DNA from 3 places in the Halodesulfovibrio sp. MK-HDV genome. Region 3 is predicted to be linked to each of the others. Evidence: predicted binding sites of a transcription regulator. Region 3 holds the regulator's gene; each other region holds the start of a gene.
What was found. The regulator sigma-54, encoded in region 3, starts transcription at its own class of promoters, with help from an activator protein. The targets are predictions, from matches to a motif close to CTGGCACGGNNNNTGCTT.
Positions count from the first base shown of each region.

Region 1: nifH (nitrogenase iron protein) is a predicted target of sigma-54. The motif match lies at 1,849-1,866, and genes of this name have one in related genera.
Region 2: flgB (flagellar basal body rod protein FlgB) is a predicted target of sigma-54. The motif match lies at 2,705-2,722, and genes of this name have one in related genera.

Region 1 covers NZ_WYDS01000003.1:168,541-173,371, reverse strand. The annotation lists gene modA (molybdate ABC transporter substrate-binding protein) at 1-380, opposite strand, end outside; gene MKHDV_RS03450 (LeuA family protein) at 413-1,519, opposite strand; gene nifH (nitrogenase iron protein) at 1,915-2,745, shown strand; gene MKHDV_RS03440 (P-II family nitrogen regulator) at 2,831-3,178, shown strand; gene MKHDV_RS03435 (P-II family nitrogen regulator) at 3,183-3,557, shown strand; gene nifD (nitrogenase molybdenum-iron protein alpha chain) at 3,575-4,831, shown strand, end outside.
Region 2 covers NZ_WYDS01000007.1:162,488-167,318, reverse strand. The annotation lists gene MKHDV_RS07670 (bifunctional diguanylate cyclase/phosphodiesterase) at 1-1,677, opposite strand, end outside; gene MKHDV_RS07665 (tetratricopeptide repeat protein) at 1,920-2,474, opposite strand; gene flgB (flagellar basal body rod protein FlgB) at 2,791-3,201, shown strand; gene flgC (flagellar basal body rod protein FlgC) at 3,201-3,641, shown strand; gene fliE (flagellar hook-basal body complex protein FliE) at 3,667-3,993, shown strand; gene fliF (flagellar basal-body MS-ring/collar protein FliF) at 4,043-4,831, shown strand, end outside.
Region 3 covers NZ_WYDS01000001.1:279,247-284,077, forward strand. The annotation lists gene hpf (ribosome hibernation-promoting factor, HPF/YfiA family) at 1-467, opposite strand, end outside; gene rpoN (RNA polymerase factor sigma-54) at 521-1,948, opposite strand; gene lptB (LPS export ABC transporter ATP-binding protein) at 2,148-2,870, opposite strand; gene lptA (lipopolysaccharide transport periplasmic protein LptA) at 2,871-3,398, opposite strand; gene lptC (LPS export ABC transporter periplasmic protein LptC) at 3,398-3,985, opposite strand; gene MKHDV_RS01355 (HAD family hydrolase) at 3,986-4,507, opposite strand; gene kdsA (3-deoxy-8-phosphooctulonate synthase) at 4,497-4,831, opposite strand, start outside.

The DNA of each region.
Region 1 (4,831 bases), on a different contig from region 3:
AGCACATCTTCCCATGTAGGCAGCCTCTTCAGCTCTTTTTTCATAGACCATAAGACCGCGGTGCCCTTGGCGTAGATCTTTGGTTCCAGCGCAAGATTTTTATCAAATAACATGGCAGGACGCTTTTCATCCGCTGCTAAGAAAAGGTCATACGCCGCACCATTTATGATTTGTCCGTACAACATCCCTGTCGCCCCGAAGACACACGTAACTTTTGCTCCTGTCTTCTCATACTCAACCTTTAATTTTTTAAGCGTGTCTGTGAAGTTAGCCGAACAAGCTATAGATACGTTATCCACTCTTTCTGCTGCATTTAAGTGCACCGCAGCAATAAGGATCAACATGCATATTGTGTTATAAGTAAGAGCTTGTTTTAGCATAATAGTTCACCTCATCGAATTTTCATTTTGATTTAACAGACAGCCGTTACAGGAGGTTTTGCACGACACATGACACTCTTCCACACATCTCCAACTTCATCTTCAGTTAACGGGCGCTCCAACTTACGGGACAATTGACTCACAGCTTTGGTCACATCTTCAATATCTCTTTGAGCAAGAGAGCCATCGTCAGTCACCAGCCCGTACTCATTAAGAGCTATCAAAACAGCACGTTTGCCACTCTTGCTTCCAACACGCATCTTTCTTGTAATGCCCACTTCCTTTGGATCATATGGCTCAAATAAATCAGGAGACTTACTCAACGCGTGCACATGCAAACCTGATTCACAAGCAAAAACATCTTTCCCCACAATAGACTTTGTGCGCGGAATCGTAACATGCGCTACAGAAGCCACAAATTCACACAGTCCTTTAAGTACCCGTGGTGCATACTCAGTCGCATTTTGTTTTACTGCTAAATATGCCGCCAACTCTTCCGTTGCAGCTATTCCTGAACGCTCACCCACACCTAAAATACTTACATCAGCGTAGTCTGCGCCACTCTGAAGAGCAGTTATCGAATTTGCCGTAGCCATGCCAAAATCGTCATGACAATGAACAGCTATATCTACACTAAGTGCATCACGGAATCTGCTAATCAGTCGCACCATAGCAAGCGGAGTTAGCTGTCCCAAGGAATCTGCAAGCCGTACACGGGATGCTCCGTGTTTTTCTGCAACTAATGCCATGCGTAATGCGAACAATTCGTCAGCTCTCGACACGTCTTCAAGTCCGACGGAAATATAAGAAATGCCGCACTCTTTTGCGATTTCAATATTTTCTGCAAGAGATTGTAATAACGCTTCTCGCTGAGTGGATAATCTTTTTTCTATATGCAGATCAGATGATGGAACACCAATGTTCACTCGATCTACAGACAACTGCGCAGCGGTACGAATGTCTGCCTCTCTGCACGGCGACCATACGCTCAGTTTCGCAGTTACTTTTTTCTTTCGAGCATACGCTACAAAATCCGCCAAATCACTTTGCCCTACCCATCCCAACTCTATTTCATCTACACCGACCTGCAATAAGCCAGAAAATATTTTTTTTTCGTGTATTACTATCGAAATAGGCACCAAAAAGCTGAGCTCCTTCTCTTAAAGTAGTATCTAATAACATAGAACTTCCCTCTATAAGAATACTGAATGCATTTATAGACACGCTAGATAGAAACAACACTACCATTCAACATAAGCATTAATAGTGCCAACGTAGATATTACAGCAGATCATACGCTTATTGCCTATCTACAGAGAACTCATCCCTAATTATGCATACCTTTTTGTAGCTTCCTACATTTTTGAAGACATTTTTGTAGGTTCCTACATATCCAAATCTATCCACAAAAATGTACGTAAAATAGATAACTATCTGCTTTTAAAATACTTTTATTTAAAAAGTCTGTTTGGCACACCTTTCGCTTTATAGAGCACATAGTTGAAACAGGACCCTAACAGACTTGGAGACTAAAATGAGAAAAGTAGCAATCTACGGCAAAGGCGGAATTGGTAAATCCACTACTACCCAGAACACAGTAGCAGGGCTTTCCATGATGGGACGTAAAGTTATGGTTGTCGGCTGTGACCCTAAAGCAGATTCAACCCGCCTTTTGCTCGGAGGCCTCCAGCAGAAATCCGTGTTGGATACACTTCGTGAAGAAGGTGAAGATGTGGAATTGGAAGATATCCGTAAAGGAGGGTTCGGCAACACATGGTGCGTAGAGTCTGGTGGCCCTGAGCCGGGTGTTGGCTGTGCAGGTCGCGGAATCATTACTTCCATCAACATGCTCGAAAACCTCGGTGCTTATGAAGAGTCTGAAGACCTTGATTACGTTTTCTATGATGTTCTTGGTGACGTTGTGTGTGGCGGTTTCGCAATGCCTATTCGAGATGGCAAAGCCGAAGAAATCTACATCGTCTGTTCTGGCGAAATGATGGCCATGTATGCAGCAAACAACATTTGCAAAGGCGTCATGAAATACGCCCAGTCCGGCGGCGTTCGCCTTGGCGGTCTCATTTGTAACTCTCGTAATGTTGATAACGAAAAAGAGATGATTGAAGAATTCGCCCGCAAACTTGGAACACAGATGATTTATTTTGTTCCGCGTGACAACGACGTCCAGCGTGCAGAAATCAACAGAAAAACAGTTCTCGAATGGAACGATGCCGTGCCGCAGGCAGATGCATACCGTGGACTGTCTGATGCCATTGATAAAAACGAAATGTTCGTCATCCCGACTCCTTTAGAAATTGAAGAACTGGAAAGTCTGCTCGTTGACTTTGGCCTTATGGAAATAAGTTAGACGCCAACTCCGCACCACACGCACAACAAACTGGTCTTCAATCAACTGCATTGCACAATGCATAAACTGCATGGGGAGAAAGAATATGATGATTATGGTTAAAGCGATTGTTCGCCCTGAAAAAGTGGATGAGGTGCTCAAGGAGCTTATGGATAAGGGCTTCCCTGCGGTAACAAAATTCTCCGTTGCAGGACGCGGTAAGCAGCGGGGCATTAAAATTGGTGAAGTCACCTATGACGAACTGCCTAAAGTCATGCTGCTTTGCGTTGTCAAAGCTGAAGATAAAGATGATCTGATCGAAACGATTATGGACGCAGCACGCTCTGGCAAAAAAGGCGCATTCGGCGATGGCAAAATATTCGTCACAGCAGTTGAAGACGTATACACGATCAGTTCTGGTATCAAAGAAGCTTCTCCTGCAGCGGAGGGCTAGTCGCATGAAAGAGATTACCGCAATTCTGCGTATGGATATGATGAACCGCACCAAAAAAGCTCTTACAGAGCTTGGGGTGGATGCATTCTATGCATTTGAGGCTCAGGGCAGAGGCAAAGGCTTCGTTAACAAAAAAGTTCTGGCAGGCATGGAAGAAGGATATGAAGAAGCCGCAGCCGTGCTCGGCGAAAAGGGTAAACTCTATCCTAAGCGAGTTTTGGTAGCAGTCGTTCAAGACGTTGAAGTGGACGCCATAGTTCAAACCATTATTGCTACCAATCAGACAGGTAAACCCGGCGATGGCAAAGTTTTTGTCTGTCCTGTTAATGACGCTGTCCGTGTCAGATCAGGCGAACATGGCGAAAAATCCATAGCGTAAGCACCAAGGAGACTAAAATGAGTATCAAACCAAAATTGGTGCAGTGGGAACCTACAGACCTGAAAGAGGAACTTCTTAAAAAGTACCCTCCAAAAGTTGCCCGAAAACGCGCCAAACAGATAATGATCAACGAAGCAACAGAGTGTGAAGCACCGCCGGAAATTGTTGCTAACGTTCGTACCATCCCCGGTATTATCACCATGCGCGGTTGTACCTATGCGGGTTGTAAAGGCGTTATCATGGGGCCTACCCGTGACATTGTGAACATTACTCACGGCCCTATCGGTTGCGGATTCTACTCATGGTTAACACGACGTAACCAGACAGATCCCGGCGCTGATGGTGACAACTACATCCCTTACTGTTTTTCAACAGACATGCAGGATCAGGACATCATTTTTGGCGGTGAAAAAAAACTGGAAGCTGCCATTCAGGAAGCCTACGACCTTTTCCACCCCAAAGCCATCTGCATCTTCTCCACTTGTCCCGTTGGACTTATCGGTGATGATGTTCATGCTGTTTCTCGCAAGATGAAAGAAAAATTCGGTGACTGTAACGTCTTCGGTTTTTCCTGTGAAGGGTACAAAGGGGTATCCCAGTCTGCCGGTCACCATATTGCGAACAACCAGGTTTTCACACACCTCGTTGGTGAAAACAAAAAGCCCAAAGAAGGCAAATACAAAATCAACCTTCTCGGTGAATACAACATCGGCGGGGATGGTTTTGAAATCGACAGACTGCTTAAAAAGTGCAGCATTACAAACATCGCAACGTTTTCCGGTAACTCCACGTACGACCAGTTTGCATCAGCCCAGCACGCAGACCTCAGCTGCGTAATGTGCCACCGCTCCATCAACTATGTGGCGGACATGCTGGAAACCAAATACGGAATTCCGTGGATTAAAGTGAACTTCATTGGCGCAAAAAGCACAGCCGATTCACTAAGAAACATCGCGAAATACTTTGGCGATCCCAAATTAGTGACGAAAGTTAACGACGTCATTGCTGAAGAACTGCCTGAAGTTGAAGCTGTCATTAATGATGTGAAAGAGCGCACCAAAGGCAAAACAGCCATGCTGTTCGTCGGCGGTTCCCGCGCTCACCATTACAACGACCTTTTTGCCGAACTGGGTATGAAAACAATTTCTGCCGGATACGAGTTTGGCCATAGAGATGACTATGAAGGCAGACAAGTCATTCCAGGCATCAAAATTGATGCTGACTCCCGTAACATCGAGGAGCTGGAAATCAAGCCTTCGGCAGATGAATACAAG
Region 2 (4,831 bases), on a different contig from region 3:
TCCTGCCTCTAGCAGCATTATTCGCTGTTCCTCTTCTTCTACCCCTTCAGCGACAACGGTTAAGCCTAATGCGTGTGCAAGAGCAATTACCGCTTTTACTATTTCATAGTTAGCGGGGTTTTTCTCCATGTCTGCAACAAAGCTTCTGTCGATTTTTAAATTGCTGATAGGAAATTGTTGCAGGTACATGAGTGAAGAGTAGCCGGTTCCGAAATCATCAATGCATAATCCCACGCCTAATGCTCTGAGTCTGCGTAGGGTAATGTCTGCATAGTCTGGATTTTCCATAAGCATGGTTTCGGTTACCTCCAGACGAAGACAGTCTGGTGGTAGATTGGTTTTTTCAAGAATATTGGAAACAATGTCCGTTAGCTCCAAGTCGGAAAGCTGGCGTGCAGAGAGGTTAACGTTTACTTTTAAATTTTTGAATAGTGGATTGCTCTTGCGCCATCCTGCAAGTGTTGAACATGCTTCATGCAATACCCATTCGCCAAGCTGCAGGATCAGACCTGTTTCTTCTGCCAACGGAATAAATTTTGTTGGAGAAATGATGTTGCCCTGACTGTTTTTCCAGCGAACAAGCGCTTCAAAGCCTGTCATGGCGCGCGTTACGGTATCTACAACAGGCTGGTATACGAGAAAGAACTCGTCATTAATAAGAGCGTTGTGGAGATCGAGTTCCATGCTGATCAGCTTGAGTGCATTGGAGAAAATTTGTGAGTCGTAGACAGCAACTCCATCTGTTCCGTTGGAGCGTCCGTGGTTGAGCGCTACATGTGCGTTTTGCAGGTAACGTTCTGCTGTGTCTACTTCTGAATCGCCGTGCATGACGCCAAAACTGGCAGACATATGAATCTGTTTGCCGTTCCATAGAATAGGGCGCTTGATACGCTTGATGAGAGTTTCGATGGAGCGGTGGACGGATTGATGATCAGTGGTGTCCTCATACATAAGCACAAATTCGTCACCGCCAATTCTGAAGACAGTTTCAAAGCCGTATGTAGAAGAGCGGAGGCGGTCTGCAAGTTTGCAAAGAATAGCGTCACCGGCGGCATGACCAAGAGAATCGTTAATGTTCTTGAAACGGTCGATGTCTATATAGATGACGGAAAAGTTCCAATGATTGGTAGCTTTGGCACGAGTGATGGCTTTTTTTATTTTTTCTATGCACTTACAACGGTTAGGGAGTTTTGTAAGGCTGTCATGCCATGTGAAGTGGGTGAGTTGCTGCACAACACTGCGGTGTGCTGTGATGTCGTGGCAAAAAGCTCGAATACCGCAATCGCAGCCGTCGGCATCTAAGGCGCGGCTTGCTTCAAATTTCATCCAGCGTTTTTTGCTGTCCGGCAAGCGGATTTGGAATTCTGCACATGCATAGTTTTCCCCCTCATCCATCTTGCGCCATAGTCCGTGCCATAGCGGAAGGTGTTCTTCAAGGAGGATGGCTTCCATGAATCGAGAGTTACGGTAAAAGTGCTTTGCTTCGTATCCGCAGCATATTTCGCAGGCGTGGGAAACGACTTCCAGTGCTCCATCAGCGGAATACCAGAATTCCCACAGCGGTGAATGGAGTACCATGTCGCGGGCGGAGTCATTGGCGTAGAAGATAGGTCGGGTGCGCTGTGCGTTGTCTACGTGCTCTGCCTCAGTACTTGTTGGAACCGTAGCTCCTGCCATATCTAACTCCCTGTTGTATTTAGATTGAGCAGGATGAATCCCGTCTAACAGACTAATAAAACATACAAATGTTATATTAAATTACGCTAGTACACGGAATAAAAAAGAACAAGTGTGATGTGTAATATTCTTTAATCTACTTACACAAAAATGTATAACGAGGAAACTGATTAAAAAATAAGGCACCCTGTTCTGAGTCTAAACTCAGCACAGGGTGCCTTACAACTTTGTGGAGGGGGTAACTACGCAGCGATGTGCGTGAGTACTTCTTTAGTTGCCTTATGTTCAGGATCAAGGCGTAAAATTTTGTTGAATTCTGCAATAGACTCGTCTTTACGGTTTGTTGAAAAAAGACAAGTTGCATAGGAGAAGCGCACTGCAGTGTCAGTTTCGTCTTCTTCCAAAGCGCGTGCAAAAGCAGGAAGAATTTCTTCAACGCGCTCGGTGCTGTAACCCTGCTGGAGAAGGCAGTTAAGAGCTACCTTATCAACTGGATTAATGGAGAGAGCTGTAAGGAAATGGGTAAAACTTTCATCGTGCTTACCCTGTTCCGCAAGAACAAGACCGATACCGGCATGTGCGCGGGCACTTTTTTCCATAGCGGCAGCTTTCATATAGAGCGATAACGCGCCGTCGTGGTCACCAGCAAAGATGCTGACTGCGGCAAGGCCAAGAAGCGGCTCAGAAGATTCGTTATTAAGCTCCATAGCACCTTCAAAACATTCAATAGCTTTAAGAGTGTCGCCTAACGCGAGATGGTATTCGCCAAGTACTTTTAATGTCTGGTAGTCGCTCATACGGGTATCCTTATTGAGTTTAGCTACATCCCCACAAATTCATACGATTAGGCGTGTAGGAAAAATAGTTCAGCTTTTGTGTTTCTGCAGGATATTCAGCAACTACCATGCCAAAATCTATATGCGTCTCCATTCTTAGGAGTGACAATTCTCTGTCACTCCGTTTCTTTTTTTGTAGAATAAAAATGACAGATTTATAAAAGATATAACAAAACTAACGAGTTGCAAGTGTGGAACGCCTTTTGCTTTATATTGAGTACCGTTGGCTCCCGGAGCAAGGGAGACAGCGGGAAACTAGTGAAAAGGAGGGTTCTGCATGAAAGGTTTATTTCCAAGCCATACTTTGCTGAGTGCGAAGGTTATGGACATGCAGTTACAGCGTCAGAATGTTGTCATGAGTAACATGGCAAACCTCAAAACTCCGGGATATCTCGCCCGCAGGGTTAATTTTGAGGAAGATTTGCAGAAAGCGCTGAATATTGATGGTCGTGGAAAGATGACACGCACTTCCGGCAAACATGTTCCTGCTTCCTTTGATCCGAAGAATTTCGGACCGGAATGGGAAAAAGCGATGCCACTGCGCGTTGTTCACGGTGAAGACCGTGTTGATATGGATAAAGAAATGGCTGTGATGGCTAAAAATACCATGCGCTACAACACACTGGCAACAGTAGTTAAAAGCAATTTTGAAGGTATGAAAAGCATCATCGCAAGCGGAGCTAAATAATGGATTTCATGACAGCACTCGATATCGGAGCTTCTGCGCTCAGTACAGAGCGTACAAGCATGAACGTTATTTCAATGAACCTTGCAAACGCAAAAACCACCCGAACAGCGGAAGGCGGCCCGTACCGACGTAAAACCGTTGTGTTGCAGGCAACTGAAGTTGACCATCCATTCAGCAAGCAGATGAAGACTGCAATGGATAGAGACTTGCGCGGTGTACGAGTCAGTCAGGTCGCACAGGATTCACGCCCGCTTAAACAGGTTTATGAACCTGGGCATCCTGATGCAAACGAAGAAGGATATGTTTTTTATCCTGACATCAACGTGGTGGAAGAGATGGCTAATCTCATGACTGTACAGCGCAGTTACGAGGCAAACATTTCCTCAATGGATGCCGTAAAAACTATGTACAACAAAGCATTGGAGCTTGGCCGCAGTTAGGCGGGCAATGTTAGGAGAGTAATCCATGTCTATTCAGAATATAGGAATGAAGGCGTACTCAGAAGCCTTAAACAGTTTTGCAGCTGGTAATAAAAAGGTGCAGCAGTCCACTGCATCTGAAGAAAAAACAACCACCTCTTTTATAGATACGGTTGAAGCATCTGTGAAAAAAGTAAACGACATGCAGCAGGAAAAATCTGTCATGGTCGAATCTTTTGCCTCAGGTGAGCAGCAAAACGTGCACGAACTTATGATTACGTTGCAAAAAGCAAGTGTAGCTATGAACCTTACGTCCGCCGTACGTAACAAGGTTCTTAATGCTTACAACGAAATCAGCAAAATGCAGTTCTAATTCATACTGTTATATCGCCATTTATTAACTGTATTTTTCGGAGTAAATAATGTCCCCCATGTTAAACGATGCTGTCGATCGCACAAAAAATTTCTGGTCGAGTATTACCCTCTCGCAACGGGTATTTATCGGTGGTCTTGCGCTTACTGTACTCGGCGTGTTTTTCGCGTTGTTGTTCTGGCTGAATAAGCCGGACATGCAGTTGCTGTACTCTAATCTTGCTCTTGAGGATGCGAATAGAATCGTTAAAGTTTTGCAGGCTGAAAAAGTTCCTTACAGTCTGGAAAACAACGGCTCCACCATTCTTGTGTCAGCAGATAAAGTATACGACATGCGTATTAAGATCGCCGGTGAAGGTGGTTTAACTGGACAGGGCATTGGCTTCGAAGTCTTTGATGAAGTAAAAGTCGGGCAGACAGAATTTGTACAGAAAATTAACTACCAGCGCGCACTTCAGGGTGAATTGAGCCGTACCATTACGGAATTTCCTGCGGTAGAATCAGCCCGTGTGCATCTGGTGATCCCTCAGAAAAGCTTGTTCATTGAGGAAGAGCTGCCACCGTCTGCTTCTGTTGTTTTGACCCTCGCAGAGGGGCAAAAAATGTCAAATAAAGATGTTACGGCAATCGTTAACCTCATGACCATGTCTGTTGAAGGTCTGGAAAAAGGTCGCGTATCCATCGCGGATACAAAGGGCACTGTGCTGTATCACCCTGAAGATGAAACTTCCATCGAGGGTATGACATCAACACAGTTCGACCATAAACAGACCATCCAGCGAAATCTGGAAATGCGCATTCAGGAACTTTTGTATCCTATCATCGGCGCAGGTAAGGTT
Region 3 (4,831 bases):
TCAGCATTTAGAAAAACAAGGAAGTCATAATCAAGTGCATCAAGCTGCATAGCGGCTTCGTCAAGATCCATCGGTTTCGGGATAAAATTATCCATACCAATGATGGTTCGTTCTGCCTCTACTGCTTCTTCTAGAGGCATGTCACCTTCTAGAACAAACTTCTCTGCACCCTTGCGTTTCGTTTGCAGTTTTTCCGTACGACGTATGATCTGTGCTTTAAGTTTATCGCGAACAAGATCAACGGTTGCATACATGTCTTCAGACTGTTCGGTAGCGGATAAAGTTAAGTTATCCGATACAAGTGAAATTTCGGCTTTGTGGCGGAAATTGTCAACAGAAAGTGAGACTTGCATTTCCAAGTGTTCAGGGTTCGGTAAGAATCTGCCAAGCTTGTTGAAGCGTCGTTTGGCATAAGCTTTTAGGTGATTGGAAGGCTCAAAGTTTTTGAATGTGAATGCGATGTTCATGGTGCCTCCTAATTGGATACTTTTGAAACCCTGTGAGTCAGCTGGTTTCGCTTCTAGAATACCACCTTTCTCTTGGATGATGAAGGGATATTCATTGCGGTACGGTATTTAGCTACAGTTCTTCGTGCAATGTTAACCTGCAGTTTTTCTTTCAAAATCTCACCGATTTTTTCATCGCTGAGCGGTTTTTTTGTATTTTCTTCACTAATAAGCTTTTTAATGAGTGCTTTTACGCTCTCCGATCCGACCTGACTACCATCATCAAGGCCAATTGCACTGTTGAAGAAGAACTTCAGTTCAAAAATACCGTGCGGGGTCGAAATGTACTTACTTGTGGTGATACGGCTTACCGTTGATTCGTGCATGCCAATATCATCTGCAATATCTTTAAGAATCAGCGGCTTTAACGATGTAACACCGTTAAGGAAGAATTCTCTTTGATATTTAACAATACTCTCAACTACTTTATATAAAGTTCGTTGCCGTTGGTACAGACTTTTTATCAGCCAGGAGGCAGAGCGCATCTTGTCCTGATAATAATCTTTTTCTTCAGCATTAGTAGTTTTCGGGAGTTGTTCTGTTAATTCACTGAGTTGTAATTGTGGTAAACCATCTTCATTGAGGACGATAACGAATTCTTTTTCGTACTCATAGATGTAAACATCCGGAGAAACATACTGTGCTTCTCCTCCACCGAACCGTGCCCCCGGCATAGGGTCAAGGCTCTGGATTACATCTAGGTACTCTCTGAGATCTTCAAGGGAAATTTTGTATTTTCGAGCAAGTGGTTTGTAACGACGCTTCTCTAGGTCTTCAAGATGATTAGTAATAATATCTACAAGAATTGGGTCACGGTCGTAATTGAGAGCTTTTACCTGAACGAGCAGGCATTCCTGCGGAGTGCGAGCAGCAACTCCAATAGGGTCAAATTGTTGAATATGCTCAATAAGTTGTTCGACTGTTTCAGTATCGCTTTGAGCAATCTGTGCCAGCTCTTCTGTAGATACATGTAAGTACCCATTAGAGCTGATGCTGCCAATGATGATTTCTCCAACGCGAATTTGCTCTTCAGAGAATGGAGAAAGCATTAATTGCCAGTACAGATGACCGTCTAACGTTGGAGCAGGAGCAAGACGAGCTTCAAATGAGCTCATTTCCTCTAGTGCTTCAGTTTCTCGCATTGAAACCTGTTTGGTGGTACTTGAGAAATCCCCCAGATAGTCTTCCCAGTCAGCGTTAGTAGAGAGCTCTTTGTCGTAAGCTTCCTGTTCATCTTTACGCTGCTCTTTAGCAGAAGTTTTGTCTGGATTAGCGGTTTCTTCCAAGGACTCTTCCAAAAAAGGATTCTCCAGCAACTCCTGCTGAACGGTTTCAGCAAGTTCCACGCGAGAAAGCTGCAGCAGTTTAATTGCCTGCTGCAATTGCGGGGTCATTACAAGCTGCTGGGCAAGCTTTAATTGTTGGCGAAGTTCAAGAGCCATATATAAGAATGTCCTATGTGGTTCGACTAGCTAAAAAGCTGAAATATAATGTACGAGTACTGCCTATCAAAAAACATTCCAAATCAGATAACTGACCTCTTTTTTGCCACATAGGAAAGTTATATGCAACCAAGAAAAAAGCCCGTTGGACGGGCTTTTCTTTATTGCGAGGGTGCAAATTATATTTTTTATCAAGATACTAGAGACTAAAATCTTCTCCAAGGTAGACGCTACGCGCCTTTGGGTTCTCAACTATCTCTTGCGGCGTACCGGAAAGAATTATTTGCCCTTCATAAACAAGGTTAGCTCTATCGCAAATTTTTAATGTTTCCCTAACGTTGTGGTCGGAAATGAGTACGCCCATTCCTTTGTCACGCAGTTTACGGATGATGTCCTGAATGTCATCTACAGCGAGTGGGTCAATGCCTGCAAATGGCTCATCGAGAAGAATAAACTTAGGGTCTCTGATTAATGCGCGGGCAATTTCAAGACGGCGGCGTTCACCACCGGAAATATGCATGGCATGGGTATCACGAATATGTGTGATACCGAATTCTTCCATCAGTTCTTCTTCACGTTTTTTCTGGTCATCACGGGAAAGTGCTGTTTGTTCCAAAATTAATTGCAAGTTCTGAGAGACTGTGAGTTTTTTGAAAACAGAACTTTCCTGAGGAAGATAGCTCAGGCCGATTCGTGCACGTTCGTGCAATGGCCAGTCTGTGACTTCCATATCATCTACACGAACCACACCGGCATTTGGTTTAACAATACCAATGAGCATGTAGAATGTTGTTGTTTTACCAGCGCCGTTAGGGCCAAGAAGTCCCACAATTTCACCCTGCTGCATTTGCAGATTGATATTGCGGACAACCTCACGCTTGCCGTAAATTTTGCAAAGTCCTTCAGCTTGGATAATAGACATTTATTCTTTTGCCTTACCTGGTGCTGAAAAAATTGCTTCAACAGGCTGGTTGGAAGAACCGAGTACTTCACTGCGGTTTTCTTTTACCCAGAACTTGATGACGTTGCCGGCGATAGTGTTTTTACCTTCACTTAATTTTGGTGAACCAGTCATAACAAGCAGTTCATCCTTGAGAGTATAAGTTGCGACATCACAGGTGCCTCGTCTGTTCTGCTCCATTTTGATGCGAACATTACCTTCAGAGACAATTTTTTCGATTTTACCCGGATTGACGTCACCAGTTGCATCGGATTTTTCTGCGTTCTTATCACTTTGCAGATAGACGGTAACTTTATTTGCCCACATATCAGCTTCTGGGTGTTTAACAATAACATTTCCGGTAAACACGACGGTTTGTCCGTCTGCGCTGTACGTCATTTTTTCAGAGGTGACTTTAACGTCATCTCCAGCGGGTGCTGCCATGGCGGCGGTGTTTGTGATTGTAAAGAGGCAAATAGATAACACCAGAATTCGGAACAGAGCTTTCATTATTTTTCTCCACCAGTCGCGTCGGTCAGCTGTTTAGCACGGAATTTTACAACTACATTACCGGTTGCTGTGATCGTATTTTCATTTAAATTCCAACTTGCATCGTCGGAAGAACCGTCAAAACCTTCACCAGTGAAGACAACATTACCTGTCATAATGAGCAGTTTCTTTTTATCTTCAAAAGTAAGCTCACTACTTGTAATTGTGCCTTTCTGGTTGGTTACTTTCACATCACCCCATAAGCGGGCGACACCTTTTTTTTGGTTAATGGTGCCGTTTGGTGCCACAATGTGCACTTGGTCACGGTCCGGTTGAACAAAGTACATGATGTCCGGCTCAGCAAGATCAATAATGCTCTTGTCTTTCTGATACCAGCCGTTAGTCGCTTTCAGCGTCCACAGTTCTTTGCCTGCTTCACCCTGCTTCAGCTCAATACCTTTTAAAGAAAGATCAACATTTGTTTTAGCATCATTACCAATGGCTTCACTTACCTTATCTGCAATTTCCTCTTCTACAGAGCTTTGCAGATAGAATAAGCCGCCGCCAAGTAAAGCTAACAATGCCCCCCAAATCAACCACTTTCTCATTTAACCACCTATAGAGTTAACAATACCCTCAAGTTTTCCTTGAGCGTTCATAATAAAATTGAGCGCTTCGCGAACAGCACCGTGCCCGCCAGCGGTTTTGGTTTCTAACACGGCGACCTCTTTTACTTCTGGCATTGCGTTTGCCACAGCAATTGGGAGCCCTACTTTACGCATTGGCGCTAAGTCAATCCAGTCATCGCCAACATAAGCAATTTGTTGCCACTCAAGATTGTATTTTTCTCTGATTTCTTCAATGCATACCATTTTTTTTAAATGACCGGCATAATAATCAGTAATTCCGAGATCGTTCATACGAGTCGCAACAGATTTGGCATCTAGCCCTGTGATTACTCCGATTACAAGATCGGAAGCTTGAGCGGCTTTAATACCAAGTCCATCAAGCACGTTGAACCGTTTGGTCACGTTGCCTTCATGGTCGTAGTATAGCCCACCATCGGTGAGCACGCCATCACAATCAAGGACAATGAGTTTAATATCCTTGGCTAGGCTCTTAGCATTCATAATTCATGCTCCAGAGTGCAGAAAGATCACGCAGAAGATGAGGTAATTTAGCAACAGGCCAGCTGTTAGGGCCATCGCAAAGTGCATTGTCAGGATCAGGGTGTGTTTCAATAAATACGCCGTTAACGCCTGCGGCAACAGCAGCTCGGGATAGGCGAGGTACAAAAGAGCGGTCACCGCCGGAAGTGCCACCCTGTCCGCCCGGAAGCTGAACTGAGTGTGTTGCATCGAATACTACAGGCACGCCGTAAGACTGCATGATAGGGAATGAGCGGAAATCTACAACAAGGTTGTTATACCCAAAAGATGCGCCACGTTCTGTGA